DNA from 4 places in the Lysinibacillus sp. G4S2 genome. Region 1 is predicted to be linked to each of the others. Evidence: riboswitches for the same ligand, from Rfam matches in the RefSeq annotation. Region 1 holds a riboswitch; each other region holds the start of a gene.
The links. Region 1 has a riboswitch for S-adenosylmethionine ahead of QUF91_RS24975 (bifunctional homocysteine S-methyltransferase/methylenetetrahydrofolate reductase). Riboswitches for the same ligand answer to the same signal wherever they lie in the genome.
Positions count from the first base shown of each region.

Region 1 (6,189 bases):
CTAAGAAATCTGCACGTGTATCTGTCCCCATTAGTCGATTCGCCTGCTCTAAACCTTGCATCGCATCCTTTGAATAAATGACAGGTCCATTATATTCGCCGGCGATTTTCGTTTCAGTAAAGCGACGAGATAATGCAGCCCCTCCTACTAAAATTGGTACGTCAATACCCGCTTCCTTGAAATCCTGAGCTGTAATAACCATCTGTTGTGCTGATTTTACAAGTAAGCCAGAAAGTCCAATGAAGTCTGGCTTTTCCTTACGAATTGCTTCAATTAATTGGGTAGGTGTTACTTTAATGCCAAGATCAACAACCTTATAGCCATTATTACTTAAAATAATATCGACTAGGTTTTTCCCAATATCATGCACATCGCCTTTTACAGTAGCAAGTACCATTTTACCCTTACCAGCACTCTCTTCATCTTTCTCCATAAATTGCTCTAAATGTGCCACTGCTGCCTTCATAACACCCGCTGATTGCAATACTTCCGCTACAATCAGCTGGTTATCGTTAAATAAGCGTCCAACCTCCGCCATTCCTTTCATTAATGGCCCATTAATAATATCAAGCGGGGCTCCGAAAATTTCACGAGCGGCATCCAAATCCTCAATAAGACCTTCCTTTGTACCTTCTAAAATATAGTAAGCTAAGCGACCTTCTACTGTTTTAGGAATATCTTCCTCTGTTTTTTCTTTCTTTTTATCACGATAGAAATCCGTAAAAACAGCTAATGTTTCATCATTTGTATGGAAGAGTAAATCATTGGCTAACTTAATTTCCTCTTCAGGAATAGATGCATAACGTTCTAGCTTCTCCGTATTAACAATTGCATAATCTAAACCAGCCTGTGTACAGTGATATAAATACACGGCATTCAATACTTCACGACCTACAGGCGGTAATCCGAACGAAATATTACTTACACCAAGCACCGTTAATGTACGTGGCATTTTTTCTTTAATAAGGCGAATTCCTTCCACTGTTTCAAGTGCTGAGCCAATATACTGTTCATCTCCCGTACCTACAGGGAACATTAGTGGGTCAAAGATAATATCTTCAGGCGCGATACCCCACTTTTCTGTTAACAATTTATAGGAACGCTCAGCAATCTCTAACTTACGGTGTCGATCAACCGCCATACCTTGCTCATCAATTGTACCCACTACTAAAGAGCCACCATATTTTTTCACTAGCGGTAAAACTGCGTCAAAACGCTCCTCGCCATCCTCTAAGTTAATTGAATTAATGATAGCTTTCCCTTGAGAAAATTTAAGTGCTTCCTCAATTACTTTTTCATCTGTTGAGTCAATAACAAGAGGTACTTTTACTTTTTTTACAACCTCCTGCATAAAACCTTGCATATCAGCTAATTCATCGCGGTCAGGATTCGCTAAACAAATATCAATAACATGTGCTCCATTTTTCACTTGGGCACGCGCGATTTCGGCTGCTTCCTCAAACTTTCCGTCAATAATTAAATTTTTAAACTTACGAGAGCCAATTACATTTGTCCGTTCCCCAATAAATAATGGACGCATGGAATCGTCATACACTAATGGCTCGATACCTGATACTACATGGCCATGAGTTGCAGCTGGTAACTGACGAGGCTTTTCGTTCTTTAGCACCTCTCGAATTGCTGCAATATGTGCTGGCGTTGTGCCACAACAGCCTCCGACAATATTCAGCCAGCCCTTTTCGGCAAAACCTTTTAACTTCTGTGATAATGATTCAGGCGACTCATGGTAGCATCCTTCCTCGTCAGGTAAACCTGCATTCGGATAACAGCTAATATAGCCTGTTGAAAGCTCTGCAAGTGAACGAATATGATCCGTCATAAACTCTGGTCCCGTCGCACAGTTTAAGCCAACTGATAACGGTTTAATATGCTCAATGGAAATGTAAAAAGCATCGATTGTTTGACCAGCAAGTGTCGTACCCATCGGTTCAATTGTTCCCGATATCATCACAGGGAGCTCTTTTCCAGTTGCTTCAAAAGCACGAGATACTCCTAGGGTTCCCGCCTTAACATTCAACATATCCTGACTTGTTTCTAGCAACAGAACGTCCGCTCCAGCTTCGATTAATGCCTTTGCCTGTACATAAAAGTTTTCCTCTAACTCATCAAATGTAATACCACCAGTTACCGACAAGGTTTTTGTAGTTGGTCCCATAGCCCCTGCTACAAAACGTGGCCAATCGGATGTTGAAAACTCATCTACTACTTTACGTGCAATTTCCACAGCACGTTTATTGATCTCTTCTGCCTTCGCACCAAGATCATATTCATTTAATACAAGTGGTGTACCGCCAAATGTATTTGTACAAATAATATCTGCTCCAGCCTCTAAATATTTCCTATGAACTTTTTCTAGCACATCTGGTCTAGTTAGCACAAGATTTTCATTACAGCCATCGTATTCCTCGCCGCCAAAATCCTCTGCTACTAAATTTTCATTTTGTAGCATTGTACCCATTGCGCCATCAAGAATTAAAATTCGTTTCTCTAGTTGCTCTTCAATCAAGTGCTTAGCCATTTATACTTACCCCTTTTTTCTGTTCATCCAATTGCTTAATAAATTTCATCAACTCTAGTGTCATATCATAGCGTAAAAATGGTGTGATCAGGTAAATACCATTGAAATATTGCGCTGCTACTTCCACTAATTCCTTGGCAATTGCAATCCCTTCTAGTGTTGCGCGTTCCTTATCTTCACCACAAGCCTTCATACGAGCTAGCGCATCATCAGATAGTTTGATGCCTGGTACTTCATGATGTAAGAACTCCGCACTTTTATAGCTCGTTACTGGCATAATACCTATATATATAGGTGTTTCTAAATGCTTTGTCGCCTCGTAAATTTCCACAATTTTTTCCTTTGTATAAACAGGCTGCGAAATAAAATAATCTGCCCCATGTTCAATTTTCTTTTCTAATCGAGATACAGCGCGATCCAGCACACGTACATTAGGATTAAACGCTGCCGCTACAGAGAAATTCGCCTTTTTACGAAGTGGTTTTCCTGAGAACGATACACCTTCATTTAACTGTTTTATTAATTGGATTAGTTCCATTGAAGATACGTCATAAACGCTAGTCGCACCTGGGAAATCACCTACCTTTGTTGGATCTCCAGTAACCGCTAAAATATCATGAATCCCTAGAGCATTTAATCCCATTAAATGTGATTGAAGACCAATTAAATTACGATCTCGGCAAGTTATATGTGTCAACGGTCGTACCCCATGTGCTTCTTTCAGTAAGGCACCCATTGCAATATTACTAATCCTTGGTGATGCCAGTGAATTATCAGCCATCATGACTACATCTGCGCCAGCCTCATATAATTTTTCAGCGCCTTCAATAAAACCTTCAATTTCTAAATGCCTTGGTGTATCTAACTCCACTATAACTGAGCGTTCACGTTTTGCTTTTACATGTAATGGCTCATAATTTGGTGGCTCTGCCTCACGTAAAACCTCTACTTTTTCTGGCTTCGCGTACTTTTCCTCTACTGGAGATAGCTCCTCTAAGTACTTTTTCACTGCAGCAATATGCTTTGGTGTCGTACCACAGCAGCCACCGATTAAACGCACCCCCTGATCACGAAGTGCTACAGCTGCTCGCCCAAAATAATCTGCCTCTGATTCATAAACGACACGGCCATCCTCTAAATCAAGTAGCGATGCATTCGGATACGCTGACATAAATGCTTTTTCAGGAAGCTCTACACCTTCAAATGCTTGAATAGTATGGTGTGGACCTAAGCGACAGTTAACACCTACGATATCAGCACCTAGCGCTTCAAGTTCATGTAAAGCGTTATTTAAACTCATTCCATTTTGCAAAACTCCTGGTTCATGCATAGAAACTTGAGCAATAATCGGTAATTTTGTTTTAGCTCGTAGCATTGTTAAAGTTGCTGCCAGCTCTTCAAAATCATAATATGTTTCAAGTAAAAGACCATCTGGATTTCCTGCAAGTAGAACCGTTGCTTGCTCTTCAACCGTTGCTAAAATTTCCTCTAACGTTGCATCACTCTTTCGAATACCACGGATTCCTCCAATAGTACCCAAAACAAATTGTCCACCATCTGCTGCCGCTCGTTTAGCAATCGTAATAGCGGCTTCATTAAACTGCTGCACTCGTGATTCTAATCCATAGCGGGCTAATTTTATGGCATTAGCTCCGTATGTGTTCGTTTGAATAATATCGGCTCCAGCTGCTATATATTCTCTATGAATCTTTTCAATTAATTCCGGTCTCTGAACATTCATTTCCTCATGGCAGTACTCCAAGCCATAGCCGTATAAAAGCGTACCAATTGCACCATCTGCTGTAAGAACATTCGTTTTTAACTTTTCAAGCAATCCCATAAAACTAGCCTCTCTTCCCTTATCTCTAAAATAAAAAAGCCTTCTTTCAAAAAAAGAAGGCTTTTACGTTTCGTAATTGTTTTTCCTTCTCATCTTCGACACATAGGTCTTCTGGATTTAGCACCTGACAAAAAGTTGGTTGCTGAAGCTTCATAGGGCCAGTCCCTCAGCTTCTCTTGATAAGAATGTATTATGAATTTTTTAAATAATTAAAAGAATCATATCGTTTACGAACGATTGAGTCAAGACTATTTCACTGAACAAAAGATATTTTCTACTAAAAAAACATTATATTTTGATTTTATTAAGCAATTACAATAGTTTTTCAGCAAGTTCCTCGCCAATTTTTTTCCCGTTTTGAATACAAGCACCTATGCCTACTCCAAAATAAGAACATCCCGCTATTGATAGATTTGGATAGTTGTTCTCAAGCTCTCGCACTAGACCTTGCAACGCTTCACGATGTGCCAAATCATACTTCGGCATTTGGTCAATCCATTTTGTTACATCGACAACAGTTGGTTTTTCCTCAATGCCTAAGCTTTTTCTTACATCCTCTAGAGCAACAGCTGCTAACTCTTCATCTGTCATCATACGCAATCTCTCATACGCAGGGTTAATGCTTTTATAAAAAAGTCGCACAAGTAATTTTCCTTCTGCAGAAGTGTGTTTCCACTTGCGACTTGTCCACGTTGCTGCATTACATATAACATCAGAATTATGCGAAACAATATAACCTGTTCCATCTGCTGGTAATCTATGGTCAGGTACATCAAATCCTAAGTAAATCGTAATGGCTGATGCAGTATTGAATTGTTCAAAATAGCCGTTCAATGATTCATCTTGCAACAAGTTTTGTACTGAGTCATTAGGAAGTGCCAAAACAATATGATCTGCTTCAATCAATTTATCGTTTGCTAATGTAACCGAGTATTGATTCTCCTGCTTTTTAACACTTGTCGTAGCAATTCCTTTAATAATTTCTACATCCGTTAATGTTTCTTCAAGTCGATCAATTAATGACGATAAACCATTTTTAAATGAAATAAATTTTTTATTTGCGGCTTTCGCAAACTGCTCTCTGTTTGCATCGAAACCTTTAATAATACTACCGTATTCATTTTTATAATCGATTAAATACGGTAAAGTGGAAGCAATAGAAAGTTGATTTAAATCTCCCGAATATACACCTGCAAGTACTGGTGCTATTTGGTTTTGAACAAGCTCCTCACCTAAATAATATGTTAAAAATTCCCCAATAGAGCTTTCCTTTGTAAATCTTTCATTTGGCATTGTTAAATCATTTAATGCTACCTTTTTCCCCTCTTCTGATACAAGCGTGCTTTCCTCAAGAGATTGTAAGCTCATTGGAATACCGAACGTTGAGTCAGCTGGGATGGCATGAAGCTCATTGTTTGTGTAAATATATGAAATACCTGTTTCGTTGTACACAAGATTTTGTTCAAAATGAAGTTCCTCTACTAACTCCATGACACCTTTATGACGCGCTACAATAGAATCTGCTCCTGTTTCCATAATGAAGCCTTGTTCATATGCAGAGTGAAGTTTGCCACCAAGGTATGTATTTTTTTCAACAAGTACAAGCTTAACATCTACGTTTTTCTCCCGAACCTGACGTTGCAAATAATGCATTGTACACAATCCTGTAATTCCGCCACCTAATACAACAACTGTTTTCATATTAAACCGCCCCTATTTTTAGTTCTTTATTTAGTATAAACTTTTTTTCTTAAAAATTATGCTAAACCCTTTACAAATTTAGCAAAAATGGAGCTACCCAGCGTACTGG
Region 1 is NZ_JAUCFJ010000002.1:4,891,435-4,897,623, forward strand. It holds gene metH (methionine synthase) at 1-2,539, opposite strand, end outside; gene QUF91_RS24975 (bifunctional homocysteine S-methyltransferase/methylenetetrahydrofolate reductase) at 2,532-4,379, opposite strand; SAM riboswitch class I at 4,466-4,565, opposite strand; gene QUF91_RS24980 (protoporphyrinogen oxidase) at 4,692-6,080, opposite strand.

Region 2 (6,189 bases), 420 kb from region 1:
GTGAATCAACCAACTCTTACCCTAGGGTTAATGGGAGTTTATTGTCTATCGGTCTTTCCGCCAATTTAACAGGAACCTGGCTCCACTTCAAGGGGCAAGCCCTTTCCGTTACGCCAGAACCCTGTTTTAACCAATTGGCAGACCGACAGACAATAAACATGAAGGTGAAAAGGAACAGAAAATATACGGACATGAGATGTATTAAAAAAAGTGTCTAACTTGATATTGCAATTTACGTAAATTATTTGAATGAATATGAAACAGATATTAATTATTATAAAAGTGCGTATGATAAAAGTTGGTATATGATTGGATATTATAAAGGATATGGTGATTACTTGTTCATTGATTCAGAAAAAGTTGCTAATGGGGACTACGACTATCTAATATATGTTCAAGTTGGAGATATTCAAAGATTATCAATGAATTTTGAAACTTGGCTGGATCGTTTCATCGTCGCACAAGGAGCTAGATATTGGTTATGGTGATTAGTTTAATTTATTGTATTACCTGTCAACATGATGAAATTCTCTGAACACAAAAAGCGCAATAGTGTATGGTCGTCTCTACCATAGCTATTGCGCTTTTTTAAATATGTCTTATTAAAATATATGATTACTTTTTCAAACTTTATGATTGGACTTCTACTAATCTATTTCTTAGCGCATCCCTACATCTTTATAATTCTCAGGTTTTATATCTAAACAATCTGATTGGTTATCGTACGTTATAGATGGCCCTATATTACACTCACATAGTTTAAATCGAAACCTTGAAGCTTATAGATTGATCCCGCTTCATTTATAGTGGATTTTTCTTCTGCCCAGATGTATTTCCCATCTGATATGTTCAATGGAATTTTGAATTGCACTTATCCTTGGTTATTTAATAAATGCCGCCGTCTTTCTTATGTAAATAATCTAATGTTGAAACTACGCTATTTGTCCTCCACTCGTGTGCCATATACATCAATTGTTGATGGAATATATGCATACTTACGTGTCAATAAATCACTTACTGAATTATAACTACTAAAATCATTATCTATTTCCATTTTCATCTCTCGATTCTTGCCTACTCCATATACACGCACTAGCCATATTTCATCTTTATACTGAATGAATTTTTCTAATTCAGGATAAGAAATTGAATAGACCGCGCTTGTACTTGTTGATGTTGTACCCTTTACTTCAATTTTAATTGGTCTTGGAGGAAACTGTGGCTGTAAATAATCGAACGCTGTAATATCGTATCCTAGTCCGTCACCTTGTGTTTGCGCTACATGCTCTACCTGTTCTCCATATTTTTCACCGAATACTTCTATTACTTTCTTTTTCACATATTCAAATACTTTTTGCTCTGCAATATCACCGATTTTTTTACGCTTTTTCAAGTCTTTTTGTAGCTGTTGTTGACTAACTACTCGGCCACGTTTATTTGCACTACCCGCTACCTTATTACTAACTCTAGACTCTCCCTGCTCGTAACTAGAAGTCGCAAACATTTCCTCGTTAATTTCACCATCTTCTATTAGTTCTGGTTCTGGTTCTGGTTCTGGTTCTGGTTCTGGTTCTGGTTCTGGTTCTGGTTCTGGTTCTGGTTCTGGTTCTGGTTCTGGTTCTAAGCTACCTTCGTTAATAAAGCTGTCAAACAAGCTAGCCCAAGTTTCTGGGCAAGGAAATAAGTAAGCCAGATTTCCTTGTCCACTTTCTTTAAAGGCTGAATATTTTTCTGGACGATCAGATTGCATATCTTCCCAAACATCTTTTATCATTATTGGTTGTTCTAAAATTGTGTAATCTACATCTACCCTATATCCCTCATTTGACCATAGTTTTTTCACCTTAAGCTCTTGAGGTTGTTCTGCAATATAACAATCTGAAAGTGCTATGCCTACTGCACGAATTGCTTGATCGTAACAACTGTAAATTTTATTACCAGTCCTAATTGTAGCCATTCGTTCATATGCATGCTTTCGATTTCCGTTTTTATCCTTTTGTGGAGACCACATATATCCCCCGCTAATTTCCTCTTTATGTGACTTATTTTGCATTACAATAAAATTACCCATATATTCACCCTTAGTTTCAGAAAACGTTCCATTTCATTTTTAACATTATTTAAATATTGTAATTTCACTATAATTTATGATTATTATATTGTCAAAAAGTTCATTAATAGTAAATAATATCGTGTTTATAATTAGGCTCAATTAGTAATTTTCTTATACTCAATATATATAATTTTCACAAGATGATTACGTGCAGTTCGTTTTAGTTACGAGAGATTATAGACACTATTTTACGAAAAATTTAAAGCTCCTCTTTTTTTACCTTAGGTAGTCTTAAAGCTGACTTTTTTGAGAAAACGAACTTTTATGTCGTTTTGAAATACAGTTTGATTAAAAATAAGTTGCAAATATAGATGTTTTATTATAATATTTTATTATTGTGCAAAAAAATAATATATTTTTCTTCTTATCAAGAGAGATGGAGGGACTGGCCCTATGAGATCTCGGCAGCGGAACTTAGTAATTAAGTTACTGTGCCAAATCCAGCAAGCAATGGCTTGATAGATAAGAGGAGTGTTTTATAAATATAAGACCTCTTCTTGTTATTTCAAGAAGAGGTCTTTTTTTAGAAAAAAATGGACAAGGACGTATCCATTTTAATTTTTGGAGGTTGAACAATGAAGAAAGAGAATCCATGGGCACTGATCCCATTTGTTGTTTTTTTAATTTTATTTATTGGTTCAGGGGTTATTACAGGTGATTTTTATGCCTTTCCTGTCATTGTAGCCATTTCCATTTCGGGTGCTGTGGCTCTGGCGATGAATCGAAAAGAGTCGTTTTCGCGAAAGGTTGATATTTTTTGCAAAGGCGCAGGAAATTTAAATGTCATGATGATGGTTGTTATTTTTCTCTTGGCTGGAGCCTTTTCAGCAGTAGCAAAAGGCATGGGGGCAGTGGACTCCACTGTTAATTTTGCTTTATCGGTCATTCCGCCAAACCTACTTGTCGTAGGCTTGTTCATCATTGCCTGCTTTATCTCCCTATCAATGGGTACATCTGTGGGAACGATTGTTGCACTGGCGCCAATTGGAGTTGGAATAAGCGAGCATATCGAACTTTCCATGGCTTTAGTAATGGCAGCGATTGTTGGCGGTTCGATGTTTGGCGATAATTTATCCATTATTTCAGATACGACAATTACTGCCGTTCGTTCACAAGGCGCACAAATGAAGGATAAATTTAAGGTGAATTTTTGGATTGTGTTGCCGGCAGCTATTATAACGAGCATTATTTTAGGGGTTATCACAATGGGTGAAACGGCACAAGTAGAGCATTTAAGCTATAGTTGGGTAAAAATTGTTCCTTATGTTTTGGTTATTATTTTAGCGTTAGCAGGAATGAATGTTTTCCTTGTTCTGACATTGGGCATTGTTCTCGCCGGGGCTGTTGGTTTAGCGGATGGTAGCTATCATTTGATGAGCCTTATGCAAACGATTGGCGAAGGAATGTCAGGCATGTATGAAATGGCATTTCTTGCGATATTAATAGCTGGAATGGTAGAGGTTATTAAGTTTAACGGAGGAATTGACTTCCTACTTCACCTTGCAACACGAAGAATTAAATCGAAAAAGGGTGCTGAATTTGGGATTGCCGGCCTTGTGGGCTTAACAAATTTATCTACGGCCAATAATACGATTGCTATTTTAATTGCTGGCCCACTTGCAAAAAACATTGCTGACCAATATGGGATTGAGCCGAGAAAGTCCGCAAGTATTTTAGATATTTTCTCCTGTACTATCCAAGGTCTTCTGCCATATGGAGCCCAATTCCTTGCAGCTGCAAGCGTAGCCGGAATATCGCCAGTGAGCATCCTTCAATACTCTTACTATCCGATTTTGATAGGAATTTGCGGGATTATCGCTATCCTTATTGGATACCCGAAACAGAAGAAAGCTTGAATTTCATCACTTTAAAGTGACGGGTGTAGCTTTAAAAAATATTGATTTTACATTGAAATAATCCAATCGTTTTGACAAAAGATTCATCAAAACGATTGGATTTTTTTATGGGGTTATAGGTAGAGTATAGATGACCATTCCTATTGAGCTTTTTAAATACGTACACGTTTAACTTTTCTAAAGTCACAAAAATGTGTGGTGTGGTTATTCTCTATTCTTCAAATAAATCCATTGACATGGTTTTCAAAAATTCTCTCACTTCTCGAATGCAAGGAAGTTCACTCTCTATAAGCTCCACCCCGACAATTTTTGCTAGTGGTTGAAGTATCGGTCTTAACTCTTTAGAGACAAATATTTTACTTGGTCTTACCTCTAAGCCTTGTAAAAATGTCCATAACACGCCTTGCGCAATTGGTGCCGTTTTAGGCATAGAGAGCATCTCATATTCAATAACCAAATTGCTTCCTCGTTCAACAAGCATACTAGAAATCGGATAAACAGTGCGGCTCGTTAGTTCCGATTCTACGCCAAAAGGCATGTAAAATAAATCATATTCTAATTGTAACGCGCTTTTAGGCTTTTTCTTATATTTTGCTTTTTCAAACATCGAAATTTCCTCGTAACACTCATACGTTAGCTCCGGTATATTAATTTGCAAAATATAGATTTCTTGTAACTCACCATCCATTTGTACTTTAAACGTTGGATATTGATGTGCAGTTAGCTGTGGATATTCCCAGCCATCCTACCGAGCTTCTGTAATATTAATCATTCTACTTACAACATCAATTAATAGCTCTACCTCTAAATAATTTGGTCTTTCAGGATGCGTTCCCTCCAGATAGCTACGGAATTGAATCCAGTTCTTCTTCCCTTTATCCATTTCTCACCAATTGTCACACACCTCAATGCTTGCCTTGTTAGAAAACAAGGATAATTCTCTTATTTTTATCAATTTTTGTTCAATTAATAACAAAAGTTGAATTTGAAATTTTCATTTCCAATTCACATTGAACGTACCTACTGGTGGCATAAGGTTTTCTAAAGGACTTTATGAGGACTTTATGAGTACTTTAATACCACTTTTTAAATGCAGAAGTCTAGTTTTTACTAAGCTTTTTTCTTTCATATAAGTATTATCTGTGATATCAAACGCCAAAATCGAGATCGTTTTTCTGAATTTTATCAATTTTCGTTCGATTTATGACGAAAGTTGATTTTTAAAATTTCACTCCTAATGGTATCTTATTAACATACCCGGGGAAAAAGTAAAGGCGAATGATTATAAGTATGTGAAGCGAGTGATATACCTAAAAATAAAAGAGGCAATATCCATGAAAAAGATAATTTTATCTCTATCTTTCACTTTTATGTTTGCAATACTTTCCGCCCAAGGTGCAAATGCTTCAGAGGATTTTGAAACAAAAGTCAATGAACTAAGTGACAAATATGATTTTGAATTAGTAGACTTAGAGAATTCTTATATGGATAATAATAGTTTTCTAGAATTTAATGATTTAGAGGAATTTGAAGAATTCTTAATACAAGCAAAAGAAAATGATTCTATCTCAACTAGCGAAGAAATTAAAATCGAAGGAAATATCAGAATTTCCTTATTTGCAACAGAATATAAAGATAGTCATCAAGTCTCTTGGTGGGGACCAATGAATGGCCCAGTAATGGGTGTGCTAAATATGAGAAATATGTCATTTGATTACACTTATAAATTTGTCAATAATAATCCTCAATTTGTAAATGTAACTAATATCAATTCATGGCAAACTGGCTATCATGATGTAAAATGGACGCATAGAGATGGTACTAGTTCATTCAGTAAAAAATATTCTACTAAAGATACAGCTAATGTAGTAGCAAAAGGCCTGTATACACTTGGTGTTGTCATCGGAAGCAATCCTATTGGATTTTCTTGGAATGGTGAGTGGAATAGAAGTTTAACTTTAATAAAATAAGGAATGCACAGACAATCGATAGAATAGTATGACCTGCCCTGGAAATGTACATCTATATCACAAACATTTCTGGGGTGTTTTTATAGTCAATTATTTAATGAGATAGTTATCATTAGCCTTAGATAAAATTTATTATAGTTGAAAAGGATTTATTGTAAGAATTAATTAGAATACAAAAAAGCAAAGGCAAAACTAAAAAAATTGCGACCAAACTCAAATTTATAGGCAGTTTAAGCATTTATCAGCTATA
Region 2 is NZ_JAUCFJ010000002.1:4,466,830-4,473,018, forward strand. It holds gene QUF91_RS22800 (hypothetical protein) at 339-488, shown strand; gene QUF91_RS28210 (DNA/RNA helicase domain-containing protein) at 740-871, opposite strand; gene QUF91_RS22805 (protein NO VEIN domain-containing protein) at 938-2,071, opposite strand; SAM riboswitch class I at 2,475-2,582, shown strand; gene QUF91_RS22810 (Na+/H+ antiporter NhaC family protein) at 2,689-3,969, shown strand; gene QUF91_RS22815 (DUF6930 domain-containing protein) at 4,181-4,576, opposite strand; gene QUF91_RS22820 (DUF7309 domain-containing protein) at 4,715-4,852, opposite strand; gene QUF91_RS22825 (hypothetical protein) at 5,304-5,939, shown strand.
Region 2: another riboswitch for S-adenosylmethionine. It lies ahead of QUF91_RS22810 (Na+/H+ antiporter NhaC family protein); the one in region 1 lies ahead of QUF91_RS24975 (bifunctional homocysteine S-methyltransferase/methylenetetrahydrofolate reductase).

Region 3 (6,189 bases), 300 kb from region 1:
CTAAAACGTGTGGTTGATTTCCGTTCCGGCTGGGCGCTTTGTTGCTGACGCTACGCTTTCGCACAGATAAAACATTTGCCGCTGACGCTTCGCTTTCGCGCAGATAAAACATTTGTAGCTGACGCTTCGCTTTCGCGCAGATAAAACATTTGTAGCTGACGCTTCGCTTTCGCTACAGAAAACATTTGTAGCTGACGCTTCGCTTTCGCGCAGATAAAACATTTGTAGCTGACGCTTCGCTTTCGCTACAGAAAACATTTGTTGCTGTCGCTACGCTTTCGCACAGAGCAAAGCTTCCTAGGGGCGTCCGATGAGCCGCTTCACTCGCGCTGCTCGCTCCAGGGTCTCATCTGTGACACTAATCCCTAAGGAGTCGCCCAGCCTCCACTCCAATCAACCTATATACATGGCATACGTTTTAACAAATGTCATCCACAACTTTTGGTGATGAGCCTTTTATGAAAATAAAAAAATCTCCAAAGCGTAACTCAAAATTAGTCCACTGTGGAGATGTTTACTATTTATTTATAGTGATATGTGCTAGCTCTTACATTGTTTCGTTGTATTTGGTTGAACCATGCACGATCTTTTTCCTCTTGCTTTAATGTATTAACGATGGTTGATGAGCAGCTAATGCAGATTTTTGCTTGAGTAATCTGTCCACATCGTTCGCAAGGTGCGCCTAAGTTAGGAAAGATCGACTTTTTTAATTTTCCTGCTTTTACCCATTTATAAAGTAGCTCGGATGAAACACCTGTTAATGCAACTACCTCATCGTTCGTTAAATAGCGATTATTTTTTCTTAGTAGAAAATGATGTAAATCAGAAAAAATATCTTCTTCTCTCACATCAATTCTTTTTGTAAATAGCTGCATATCTATTCTTCTCCTTGTTTACTTCAATTGATGATTTCGCTTACACCTTCATTAACGTTAATAGGCTGCTCGTCATATTTATAGTTTTCCCAACGATTACGTGCTAATTTTCGATATTTATTGGAAACATTTCGGTCCGCTATTAATCGAGAGAATCCTTTTTTCGCTTCAGTAATATCACCGAGTCGGAGGCTTAATTCAGCATGTAAAAATTGAATTCGTTCTCCGCCCTCTTGATTGGAGGCAAAAGATTTACTGTAAAAGTCTCTAGCCGCAAAGAGGTAGCGCATTTCCGATTCATAATCGTTTTTTAAGCGATAGAGCCAAGCTATTTTCAGTGCGAAATTGGCCATAAGAAGAGATTCTTCCATTGATGCTCTGGATACAAGATAAGCTAATTTAAAGCTTATAATGGCATCATCGATTGTACGTTCCTTACATATATCCATAGGTTTTTGAAGTTCCTTAATGTACAGCTCATCAATAAGAAGCATGAAAGGCCCATAAGTTCTTGTCATAGATTTGTGGTAGGCATAGCCACAATGCGGACAAACAGCAACTTCATATAACAATGGATTTAAACCTTCATAGACTGACATGAAGTCTGTTTGCTCCTCGACTACTTTATAACGATTAGGACGTACTTTATAAGTGGTGAAATGCTTTTTGCAAAACTTGCAGTCCACACTACTTTCATAGTAGTAAATGTTGAATGCCACTAAGAATCAGCTCCTTTACATCCAATTAGGTTTTTATTTCTTTTGTTCTATGTATACGATAGTTGTATCGTTCAATATGTTTAATTAACTATCTACTATTTTAACAATTATGTGTTCTTTGGTATACTCCTTTAGAATTATAAAAATTAAAAATGATTATTACTTTTTTAGTCATTTGAAATTTTGAACCGTATTCGTAATAGTATTTATCGGTGCAGTTGAGATAAATTACACATTTATTTTAGTTTGTCAAATTACGTACAAATGTTTAACTAAATGGCTTGTTAGTTTTTATGTTTTACAATGCTTATATAGGGAAAATTAACTATATGTGATGGAATGAATTCTTTGCAATTTTTAATGTAAAATTTTTTGGCTAAAAAAGGATTTCGAATGCGAAGCGGCTCATCTGACGCCCTAGTCAGAATGGGAATCACCCTCTCGTTTTTTGCTGAAGAACCAAAAGAAGGAATTTGTCTCAGCGCAAGAGACAACTCTTTTCTTAGTATTGAAAAACAAAATGATCAAGGTAATCTTCGTGAATGTTTTAGTGTCGAGCCCCAAAACAGAATCGCTCTTTATCGAAACTATTTGGGCTTTTATCGAAACAAAACCTCATTTTATCGAAACTATTTGAGCTTTTATCGAAACAAAACCTCATTTTATCGAAACTATTTGGGCTTTTATCGAAAAAAAAGCTCTTTCTATCAAGGAAATTAACCACACGTTATGGTAAAGAACTTATATTTGGTAAAATTGTATAAAACGATAAGGAGCAAACGATGGATTATAAAATTGTATTCTTTGATGTAGATGGAACGCTTGTTAATTATGAAGATGGCTGTATTGAAGAAAGCACCAGGAAAGCTGTACAACAATTAATAAACAAAGGAATTCGTATTGTTGCTGCGACAGGAAGACCTTTATCAATGTGCCAACAGTTAAGAAGCATAGGAATAGAGACGTTTATTACAGCTAATGGTGCGTATGTTAAGCATCAAGATCAAGTAGTCCATAAAATACCTATTGCACAAGAAATTGTCCAAACCGTTAAGGCTTTTGCTGATGAAAATAAACAAAGTCTCTCGTTTTTTACAGAACAATTATCGATGAATAACGTCCAAGAACAAGAGACATTAAAAGCTATGCAAGAGACATTATCTTTGCTGGAGTTTCCCGTTATTAATGAGGATATTTTAACGCAAGAGGTTTACTTAATGTGTTTGTATGGAGATAAAAATATAGAGAATAGATATGCCTCACAATTTCCTCATTTATTATTTAAAAGATGGCATCCGTACATTACAAATGTTTTGCAACATGATGTTTCCAAATCGATTGCTGTTCAAGCTGTACTAGATTATTTTAATTTGAGTCCTAAGGAAGCACTGGCTTTTGGCGATGGGGATAATGACATCGATATGCTGGAACAGGTTGGCTTCGGAATTGCAATGGGCAATGGTAGTGAAGCATTAAAAAATGTCGCTGATTTTATAACGAAGAAATCAACAGATGGTGGTATTGATTATGCTCTACGTGAGCTACAAATAATAGTTTAAGAGAGCTATATTTATAGTATGCACCAACCTCTATACATTAGAGAAAACTGTATGAAAGTTATAATACTCATAATGTTGCCTACTTTGAGTTATTATAAAGCTAACATTTAAAAGAAATCATTATGCTTTAGGTGGGATGGATTTATGGCGCATCACGTGCAATCTCTTATTGAACATTATGGGTATTTTGGCATTATTCTTATCCTAGTTGGAGGGATTGTCGGGCTGCCACTTCCTGATGAGATATTTTTAACATATGTAGGATATAGCGTTTATAGAGAAACTCTCTCGCATATTCCAGCTCTAATAAGCGCTGTGGTAGGTGCGGCAGGGGGAATTACCTTGAGCTACTATATAGGCTATAGATTCGGGCTACCCTTATTGCAAAAATACGGTCCGAAAATCCATATTACTGAACAAAAAATTGACGTTACTAAAAAATTATTTGCAAAAATAGGACCAGTATTATTATTAATCGGATATTTTATTCCTGGTGTACGTCATCTAACAGCATATATTGCGGCTATCAATAATTATCCTTATAAAAAATTTGCTTTCTTTGCTTATACGGGAGCGGTTATATGGACATTTACTTTTATTACTTTAGGAGAAGTACTTGGGGAGAAATGGCGCTACGTTGGGTTATATTTATCCCGCTACAGTATGTATCTTATAGCATTGTTCATCATAATAATTTTGATTGTTTATTTTATTTTCAAAAAAAGGAATTCGCCTAAATAAAAAGGGTCTGATTCAATACCTATCATGGTTTGATTCAGACCTTTTGTTATATTTAAGGCAATATTGCAAATGAACGCACAGGGAATCCAGAGGCTTTTTCAGGCTTTGGTACAATATTGAATATAGCAGCACCTTTTGGAGGTAGCTTATCCAAATTTGTCATAAGCTCAATTTGGTAAGTATCTTGTTCAAGTACAAAATATTCGCCGTCTAGCTTACTGTTTTTGCGAAAATCAGCTGCTGAATCCGTATCAAAAGTTTCGTGACCAATAGCACTTATTTTTCGTTCGTTGAATAAAAATTGTAACGCCTCTAAACCCCAGCCAGGAATATGATTATGACCATCAGCATCTTTGTTGCTGAAAGCCTCCTTATCTGGCCAACGCTTACTCCAATCGGTACGAAGCGCAACAAAGGTACCTGCTTCAATTTCTCCATATTCAGCCTCAAAGTCAAGAATATCTTGGATACTTAATGTGTAGTCGTTATTCAATTCGGCTTCCTTAGATTTATCAATAACGATTAGTGGTAGGACTAGTTCTTTTAACGCCAATTCATCTAAATAGCGTGTATCTCGCACAAAATGGATAGGTGGATCGATATGTGTTCCATATTGCCCAGGGAAAGAGAATTGCTGCGCAAAGAAGCCATCATCATGGGAAAATAATGTTTCAAATTTTGCATCATCAAACATAAAGAAATGAGGCGAATTAGGACCAAATGTATGTGTTAAATCAACCCATTCTTTAGATTTTAATAGTTGAATTGCTTGTAAAAGTTCATTTGCCATAATATTTTCCTGCTTTCTTTTAATTATTTTTGGGTGCTTAGACTTTACTTACTAGCGGCAATAAAAAAGAGCCCTCCTTGTAGAAGAGGACTCTTGTGCAAAGCAACTTAGTAAGTCTTCTCATCTTCAAGGCCGATTTCGCCAATTGGAATTAGCACCATACCTATAGGCTGGTTGCTGAGACATCATAGGGCCAATCCCTCCGTCTCTCTTGATAAGAAAAGATAATATAAGAATTTTCAGAAATATATTACGAATACTTTAGCATATTTATTTATAGTTTACAAGTTCAATAGGGATGCATGGTTAAAAGATTTTCCAGAATTAATAATTTTGCTATTGCTGCAAATATTGTTTGCCTATATTTAAATAGATAATACGATTACATACGTAAACATAGGGGTAGCCTTTGTATTTAGATTAAAATCCCGTTTCACATATGAGAAAAGCCTCGTTGTTGAATCTCAATCGCTAGGTTTAAATAGACAATACATAGATCCCACTCATTAGTTGAATTTCACCAACTCAAATTTACGGTTAGCTTACAACAGTCGCTATCAGTAAATATTATTCGAATTCCATCTGGTGTATAGTTAGTTTCGAATTTTATGGTAATGCCTGTTGATGCAATTAATTTTTCAACCTCTGTTTTATTTGACAACTGTGCCGCGTCCATAAGATCATGTGCAAATTGCTCTGATTCATCAATTTTATCCGTCAGTAATTGTGCTTGCTGCATAATAGCTTTGATCCGTTTCGCAGAAGACTTTAATTTAGTTATATTGATGGTTGGAAATGGGCTACGATTTGTTGAGTTTGTAGGCATCACTAAATGTCTAGAAGGTTGGAGTGTGGCTGGTTGATTTGCCATTGCCCATGCCCATGTTGGATAATAATTAGGATAGACAAAATACGGATAAGGATTGTAATACAACTAAAATTCCTCCTATCCTATAGTTGATACCTTATCTTATGTACAACAAAGACTTTCGGTGTTAATGGTTGATGCTTGGCAAAAGGGGAGCAAGTGGTGCGATGACCCAATCGGAAGCCATTAGTTCGTCCAATTTATTCACAGAAGGAGTTATCAAGATGGATGTTCGTGAATACATAAAAAATGGTTTTGAAGTTTACTACGAGCGCTATAATCAGATTTCGGAAGATGGATTTTGCAGATGGATGCGTCCAGATGTTCCTGATGAGATGAAATTAGCGGATACTGATGAAGAATGGTCAAGATGGAAGATGGTCCCTTCTATAGTAAGCGAAGATGATATTCAAGCTTTAGAAAAAGAGTTTGGACTTAAATTTCCTGAATGGTATAAAGCCTTTATTTCAACGTATCATCATTATTTTGATGTCATACCCGAACAAAGTATTGAAGAGCCTTTAAATAACGTTAGAGATATGTATAATCCATCGTTATGTAGTTCGGGATATCTCCCATTTTCATGGGATGAAGAGTACGGCAAAATAATTTGCATTGATTTAAATGACATTGCAGA
Region 3 is NZ_JAUCFJ010000002.1:5,191,039-5,197,227, reverse strand. It holds gene QUF91_RS26475 (hypothetical protein) at 1-258, opposite strand; gene QUF91_RS26470 (hypothetical protein) at 522-875, opposite strand; gene QUF91_RS26465 (DUF2225 domain-containing protein) at 899-1,594, opposite strand; gene QUF91_RS26460 (Cof-type HAD-IIB family hydrolase) at 2,377-3,153, shown strand; gene QUF91_RS26455 (DedA family protein) at 3,298-3,894, shown strand; gene QUF91_RS26450 (cyclase family protein) at 3,947-4,684, opposite strand; SAM riboswitch class I at 4,802-4,905, opposite strand; gene QUF91_RS26445 (YuzC family spore coat inner layer protein) at 5,202-5,618, opposite strand; gene QUF91_RS26440 (SMI1/KNR4 family protein) at 5,777-6,189, shown strand, end outside.
Region 3: another riboswitch for S-adenosylmethionine. It lies ahead of QUF91_RS26450 (cyclase family protein); the one in region 1 lies ahead of QUF91_RS24975 (bifunctional homocysteine S-methyltransferase/methylenetetrahydrofolate reductase).

Region 4 (6,189 bases), 2.1 Mb from region 1:
GGCATTATCATCATTTTTGCTGCATTCCAAGGGATCGAAGTCTTTGCACGTTCAACAGAAATACTTTTTCCAATATTTATGTTGGTTTTTATAATTTTTGTAGGTTTTATATCACCATTAATCCATTTTGAAAATTTACAGCCCATATTGGAAACTTCAAAAAAATCATTATTTATAGGCGTTATTCGATTTATGAGTATTTGTTCATTCCCTCTTGCCGCGCTATTAATACTTTACCCATCTACTGTCAACGTTCATAAGTCCGCACACATAGGATTTTATATTGGGACAGCTATTGGAGGTATTGTTTTAATTATCATCGTCTCACTTTGTCTCCTTGTCATAGGTCCATCAAATACTGCTAATCGGACATTTCCTAGCTATGCATTAGCGCAAAGAATTTCAATCGGGCATTTTTTGCAACGTGTTGAAATTATTATGGCAGCCATGTGGATCATATCTATTTATATTAAAACGTTTATGTATTTTTATGCCTCCGTAATCGGCATAGCACAAATATGTAAAATCAAAGATCATCGTCCGCTCATTGTGCCACTCGGAATGATTAGTATTGGCTTTTCGCAAATTATTCATCCTGATATCGTCCATTCCAATACTTATAATAACGAAATTTGGCCTTTGTTTTGTGGTACCTTTGCAATTTTGTTACCGATAGTTTTACTAATCGCTGCAAAAATTCGCAATATTAATGGTAATCAAGGGAATACAAACTGTAATTGTAATACACAGAATGCAAGTAATAGCAATAACGGAAATGCTGCTAATAATGCAAGTGATAACAACTGCCAAAATACTGCAATGAATGGAAGTAATTGCAATTGCGGTAATGCTTCTAATAATGCAAGTGATAACAACAGCCTAAATGCTACACAGAATGAAACTAATAGCAATAGTGGAAGTGCTACTAATAATCCAAACGATAGCAACGGTCAAAACGCTGTACAGAGTGGAAGTAATTGCAATAGCGGAAATACTGCTAATAATGCAAGTAATAACAATAGCCAAAATGCTGAAATGAATGGAAGTAATGGCAATAGCGGTAATGCTTCTAATAATGCAAGCAATAACAATAGCCAAAACGCAATGAATGGAAGTAATGGCAATAGCGGTAATGCTTCTAATAATGCAAGCAATAACAATAGCCAAAACGCAATGAATGGAAGTAATGGCAATAGCGGTAATGCTTCTAATAATGCAAGCAATAACAACAGCCAAAACGCTGCTACTAATACAAACAATAACAACTGCCAAAATGCTGCTCCTAATGCAAACAATAACAACAGCCAAAATTCTGCTACTAATTCAAGCAATAACAACAGCCAAAACGCTGCTACTAATACAAACAATAACAACAGCCAAAATGCTACTATAAATACAAGCAATAACAACAGTCAAAATGCTACTGATAATGCTAGCAACAGCCAAAACGCTACTACTAATACAAACAATAGCAACAGCCAAAATGCTACTACAAATACAAGCAATAACAACAGTCAAAACGCTGCAAATAATGCAAGCGATAAAAACAGTCAAAATGCTGCAATGAATGGAAGTAATTGCAATAGCGGAAATACTGCTAATAATGCAAGCAATAACCTTAGCCAAAATTCTGCTACTAACACTAGCAATAACAACAGCCAAAATTCTGCTACTAATACTAGCAATAACAACAATCAAAGTGCTGCTGCTAATGCAAGCGATAAAAACAGTCAAAATGCTGCTACTAATACAAACAATAACAACAGCCAAAATTCTGCTACTAATACAAACAATAACAACAGCCAAAATTCTGCTACTAACTCTAGCAATAACAACAATCAAAATGCTGCTACTAATACAAACAATAACAACAGCCAAAATTCTGCTACTAATGCGAGCGATAAAAACAGTCAAAATGCGGCTACTAATACTAGCAATAATAACAATCAAAATGCTACTACTAATGCGAGCGATAAAAACAGTCAAAATGCGGCTACTAATACAAACAATAACAACAGCCAAAATGCTACTACTAATACAAACAATAACAACAGTCAAAATGCTGCTACTAATGCGAGCGATAAAAACAGTCAAAATGCGGCTACTAATACTAGCAATAATAACAATCAAAATGCTGCTACTAATGCGAGCGATAAAAACAGTCAAAATGCGGCTACTAATACTAGCAATAACAACAGCCAAAATGCGGCTACTAATACTAGCAATAACAGCCAAAATGGTACGACTAATATAGCAATAACAATAGCCAAAATGCGGAACTACTAATACTAGCAATAACAACAGCAAAATACAGCTACTAATACTAGCAATAACAACAGCCAAAATGCGGCTACATAATACTAGCAATAACAACAGCCAAAATGCGGCTACTAATACTAGCAATAACAATAATCAAAATGCTGCTACTAATGCGAGCGATAAAAACAGTCAAAATGCTGCTACTAATACTAGCAATAACAACAATCAAAATACTGCTACTAATGCGAGCGATAAAAACAGCCAAAATGCTGCAAAGAACGAAAGTAATACAAAAAATCAAAATGTATCTATCAATGAACATCCGCCAAAAAATTAGCAACATATTCGGATAAAAAAATGATGACCACGAAATAATCAAGGTCATCATTTTACTTTACAATCGAGAGTTTATAAAAACCATGCGCTTATATATGATATTCAATTTCATCAACGAAATCCCATTCATATGGTGTTTCTTGGTAAACATAGTAGTTCAACCAGTTTGAGAATAATAAATGTGTATGGGCACGCCATGTATTATTCGGTTCTTTTGATGGATCATCATTTGGGAAGTAATTCACTGGAACTGCAATATCCAATCCTTTTGCAACATCACGACTATATTCATCTGCTAATGTTGTTGCATCATATTCAAGGTGGCCTGTAATCATAATGTTTTTATTATCCTTCGATTGCACAATAAAGACACCCGCATCTTCTGAATACGATAATAAACGTAGATCAGGATGGTTGCGGACTTCCTCAATGGAGACTGATGTATAACGTGAATGTGGAGCCGTAAATAAATCACTGAAGCCACGTACTAAATCCACTGTTAAATCCGTAATGACATGGGAATAAACACCTGAACATTTAGCAGGAAGCTCAATTTTGCCAATACCGTAATGATGGTATAACGCTGCTTGTGCACCCCAACATATATGAAGGATCGATGTTACGTTCTTTTTGGACCAATCCATGATTTCTGATATTTCCTGCCAGTAGTTCACATCTTCAAATGCCATTTTTTCTACTGGTGCTCCCGTAATAATCATGCCATCATAGCGGCGATGGCGAATTTGATGAAAGGTCGTGTAAAATAACTGTAAATGTGATTTACTAACATTTTTTGATTCATGCGTAGCAGTATTTAAAAATGTAATATTGACTTGTAATGGTGTGTTACCTAATAAACGTAGTAATTGTAGCTCTGTTTTTTCTTTTTCTGGCATTAAATTTAAAATTAATATATTTAACGGACGAATTTGTTGGGTTTTCGCTCTATCCTCTTCCATTACGAAGATTTTTTCCTCACGTAAATGTTCTCCAGCTGGTAAGTTTTTCGGAATATTAATTGGCATCTTGCATTCCCCTCTCTTTTATTTCTCTCTTTCTAACATCAATTAGTGCCTTAGTATCCATGCACAAAGCTCATAAAATCTTTTATCGAATTAAATTAAAAAATCCCCCTCATTCCATTTGAGATAGAATGAGAAGGATTTTTTACCACGTTCACTCTTATCTCTCAAAGGATCAATCCTTCGCTGGAATTAGCACCTTTCTAACTTTTTTTGTTAGAGGTTGCTGAAGCGTCATCGGGCCAAATCCCTCAGCTTCTCTTGATAAGATTATTTAATTAAAATGAATTGTAACATGAACAATTAGGAATTTCAATAATACATAGAATATTTTGTTATTAACATGCATGTTCTACTATGAATTGATGAACACTATTCTTGATGCAAACCTTATTTACACGATGAAATATTATGAGATTCCTAATAGCTTTAATTTGGGAGTAATACATTTACTATTGGGATTTAGATCGCATTTATGTAGAAATGGAAAATCAAAGTTATTGCGTTTGCATGTGGAACATTGATGAATATGAAATTCGATGGACGTTATTTATTGATATTCCAGATGAGGACGGTGGAACTCATAGTGAACCAATTAATGAAGGTATAACTGACTTTGATTCTTCTGAAGATGAACGCGAGATGAAATTTAATCTATCCGAATGGGAAGAAGAAATGAAGGAAAGCAATTTGTTTCATTGGTACTGAATTTTCTAAAGGATGAAATTAATGAATGTGATGGTGCAAGTGAAGACAGTGGAGTACACGTTGATTTAAGAAATTGTAACTATTATGTTTTAGGTCGTAAATGGACAGAAGTAATTGAAGAATTCCTAAAAAAATGGCTATGGATTCTACTTTACAGGTGCAGACGGACATTGGACTAATATCTATAAATATAAAAGTTTAGTACCACAAATTTAAGTGAAAGTCGTCATAGCAACTATAAACCGCGTTGACTGAAGATGAGATCAATGAGCTATTGAAATAAAACAATCTACATGTTCCTTTGAGAATGATGAGACGGTTACTTATTTATTTGATAAGTTTAAAGATGACTTTATAGGCTTATCTAATATGATCGAGGAAGTTGAAAATAAATTATCAATTTACACTGTAAAGTTTACGGATTTGATATTTTTAAAAAATTTATTTAGATAATATCTATCTTAATTCCTCCAATAATATGTTTACTAGTGTAATTTTCTTATTCTCATTTCACACGTGTTGATTAACCAAAATTATACAGTAGTTGAATGATTTATGTTCCAATGAAACACCAGGATTTCTTTCACCCTGATTCGCCATTCTATTGGCAGGGCAGCACAAAGAAACATCCGTGTAAAACCTACGAATGATAAGGGTTTGATATTATTTTTCTTATTCCCTTGTGTATGAAGAAATTTCAAACAAACATAGGCAATAAGGGCTACGAATAGCTGATTGAATACAGCATTTTTTGTTGTTCCGAATAGAACAGGTACGTTCAAGTTTTGTTTAATCCAACGGAAAAAATTTTCAATCGCCCAACGTGACTTATACATGTTGGCAATTTCTTCAGCGGTGATATCCATTAAACTTGTCACGACACGTATTTCTTTATCTTCATGATCTATGAATTGAACGACACGATGGCGTTTTTTCGTTTGTTTTTGTGGCGTCCCAAGCGTACAAGTAAAATCAGCTGTCACATTGGAATCGTTGGTACGACTACCTTGGAGCGATTTTTTGCGATTTAATTGCACATTGTCTTTTAAACGTAACACAAAATGTTGATATTCTTTCAGGTAGCGATCGACTTTATCAATAGAAAAGTAGGCACGGTCACAAACGAGGATAAACCTTTTATCTTCAAGGAATTCGCCAATGGGACCATCATGTTTTAAACCGGTTGTTTCTACGACTTTTAAGGGCATCGCAGTTTCATTAGTAAAACTAACATGTAATTTGATTCCTGAACGTTCGCCGTGATAGACAGCCCAAGGTAATCTTGTTTTGCCTACTGTAATGGTAGTTGAATCAACGGCTAATAATCTTTTCGGCAATTTCAATTTACGACGAGCTGCACGGTTGAGCTTCCCGACAATCACTTCAAAAATTCGTTTGATGATGCCATAATCAAGTGCCTTTAAATGTTTAGAAAGCGATGAATGATTCACCGAAACAAGACCGTTACTTGGACCCACATCCGCTGCGTGGCGTAAACTTTTCCACTCGTTCGTGGCAGCACCAATTAAATACGAAATGAGCGTGGGAACTGTACATTTTCGTGCTGTTTCTACATAACCGAATTCGCTTAAGATTGATTGCCATTCTTCCTCTGAAAGAAAGGTTTGAATGAGTGTAAAAATCGTGTTATTCTTGTTCAAGAGAGATTCCTCATTTCGTAATTGTTTGTGTAGTAACTAACATTTTACATGAGAATCTCTCTTTTTGTATAATTTTTATTGGAAGAAATTAGATAATCAACACGCGTGTTCTCATTTATACATTATCTATGTATCTATTTAGTAGATTTTCAGCTTCAAAAAAATTAAGACTTACTTTACGTGTTCTTTCAGATGAAATTTCA
Region 4 is NZ_JAUCFJ010000002.1:2,820,555-2,826,743, forward strand. It holds gene QUF91_RS14510 (GerAB/ArcD/ProY family transporter) at 1-2,286, shown strand, start outside; gene QUF91_RS14515 (hypothetical protein) at 2,345-2,596, shown strand; gene metA (homoserine O-acetyltransferase MetA) at 2,685-3,620, opposite strand; SAM riboswitch class I at 3,775-3,888, opposite strand; gene QUF91_RS14525 (hypothetical protein) at 4,128-4,325, shown strand; gene QUF91_RS14530 (IS4 family transposase) at 4,859-5,986, opposite strand; gene QUF91_RS14535 (YkyB family protein) at 6,102-6,189, opposite strand, start outside.
Region 4: another riboswitch for S-adenosylmethionine. It lies ahead of metA (homoserine O-acetyltransferase MetA); the one in region 1 lies ahead of QUF91_RS24975 (bifunctional homocysteine S-methyltransferase/methylenetetrahydrofolate reductase).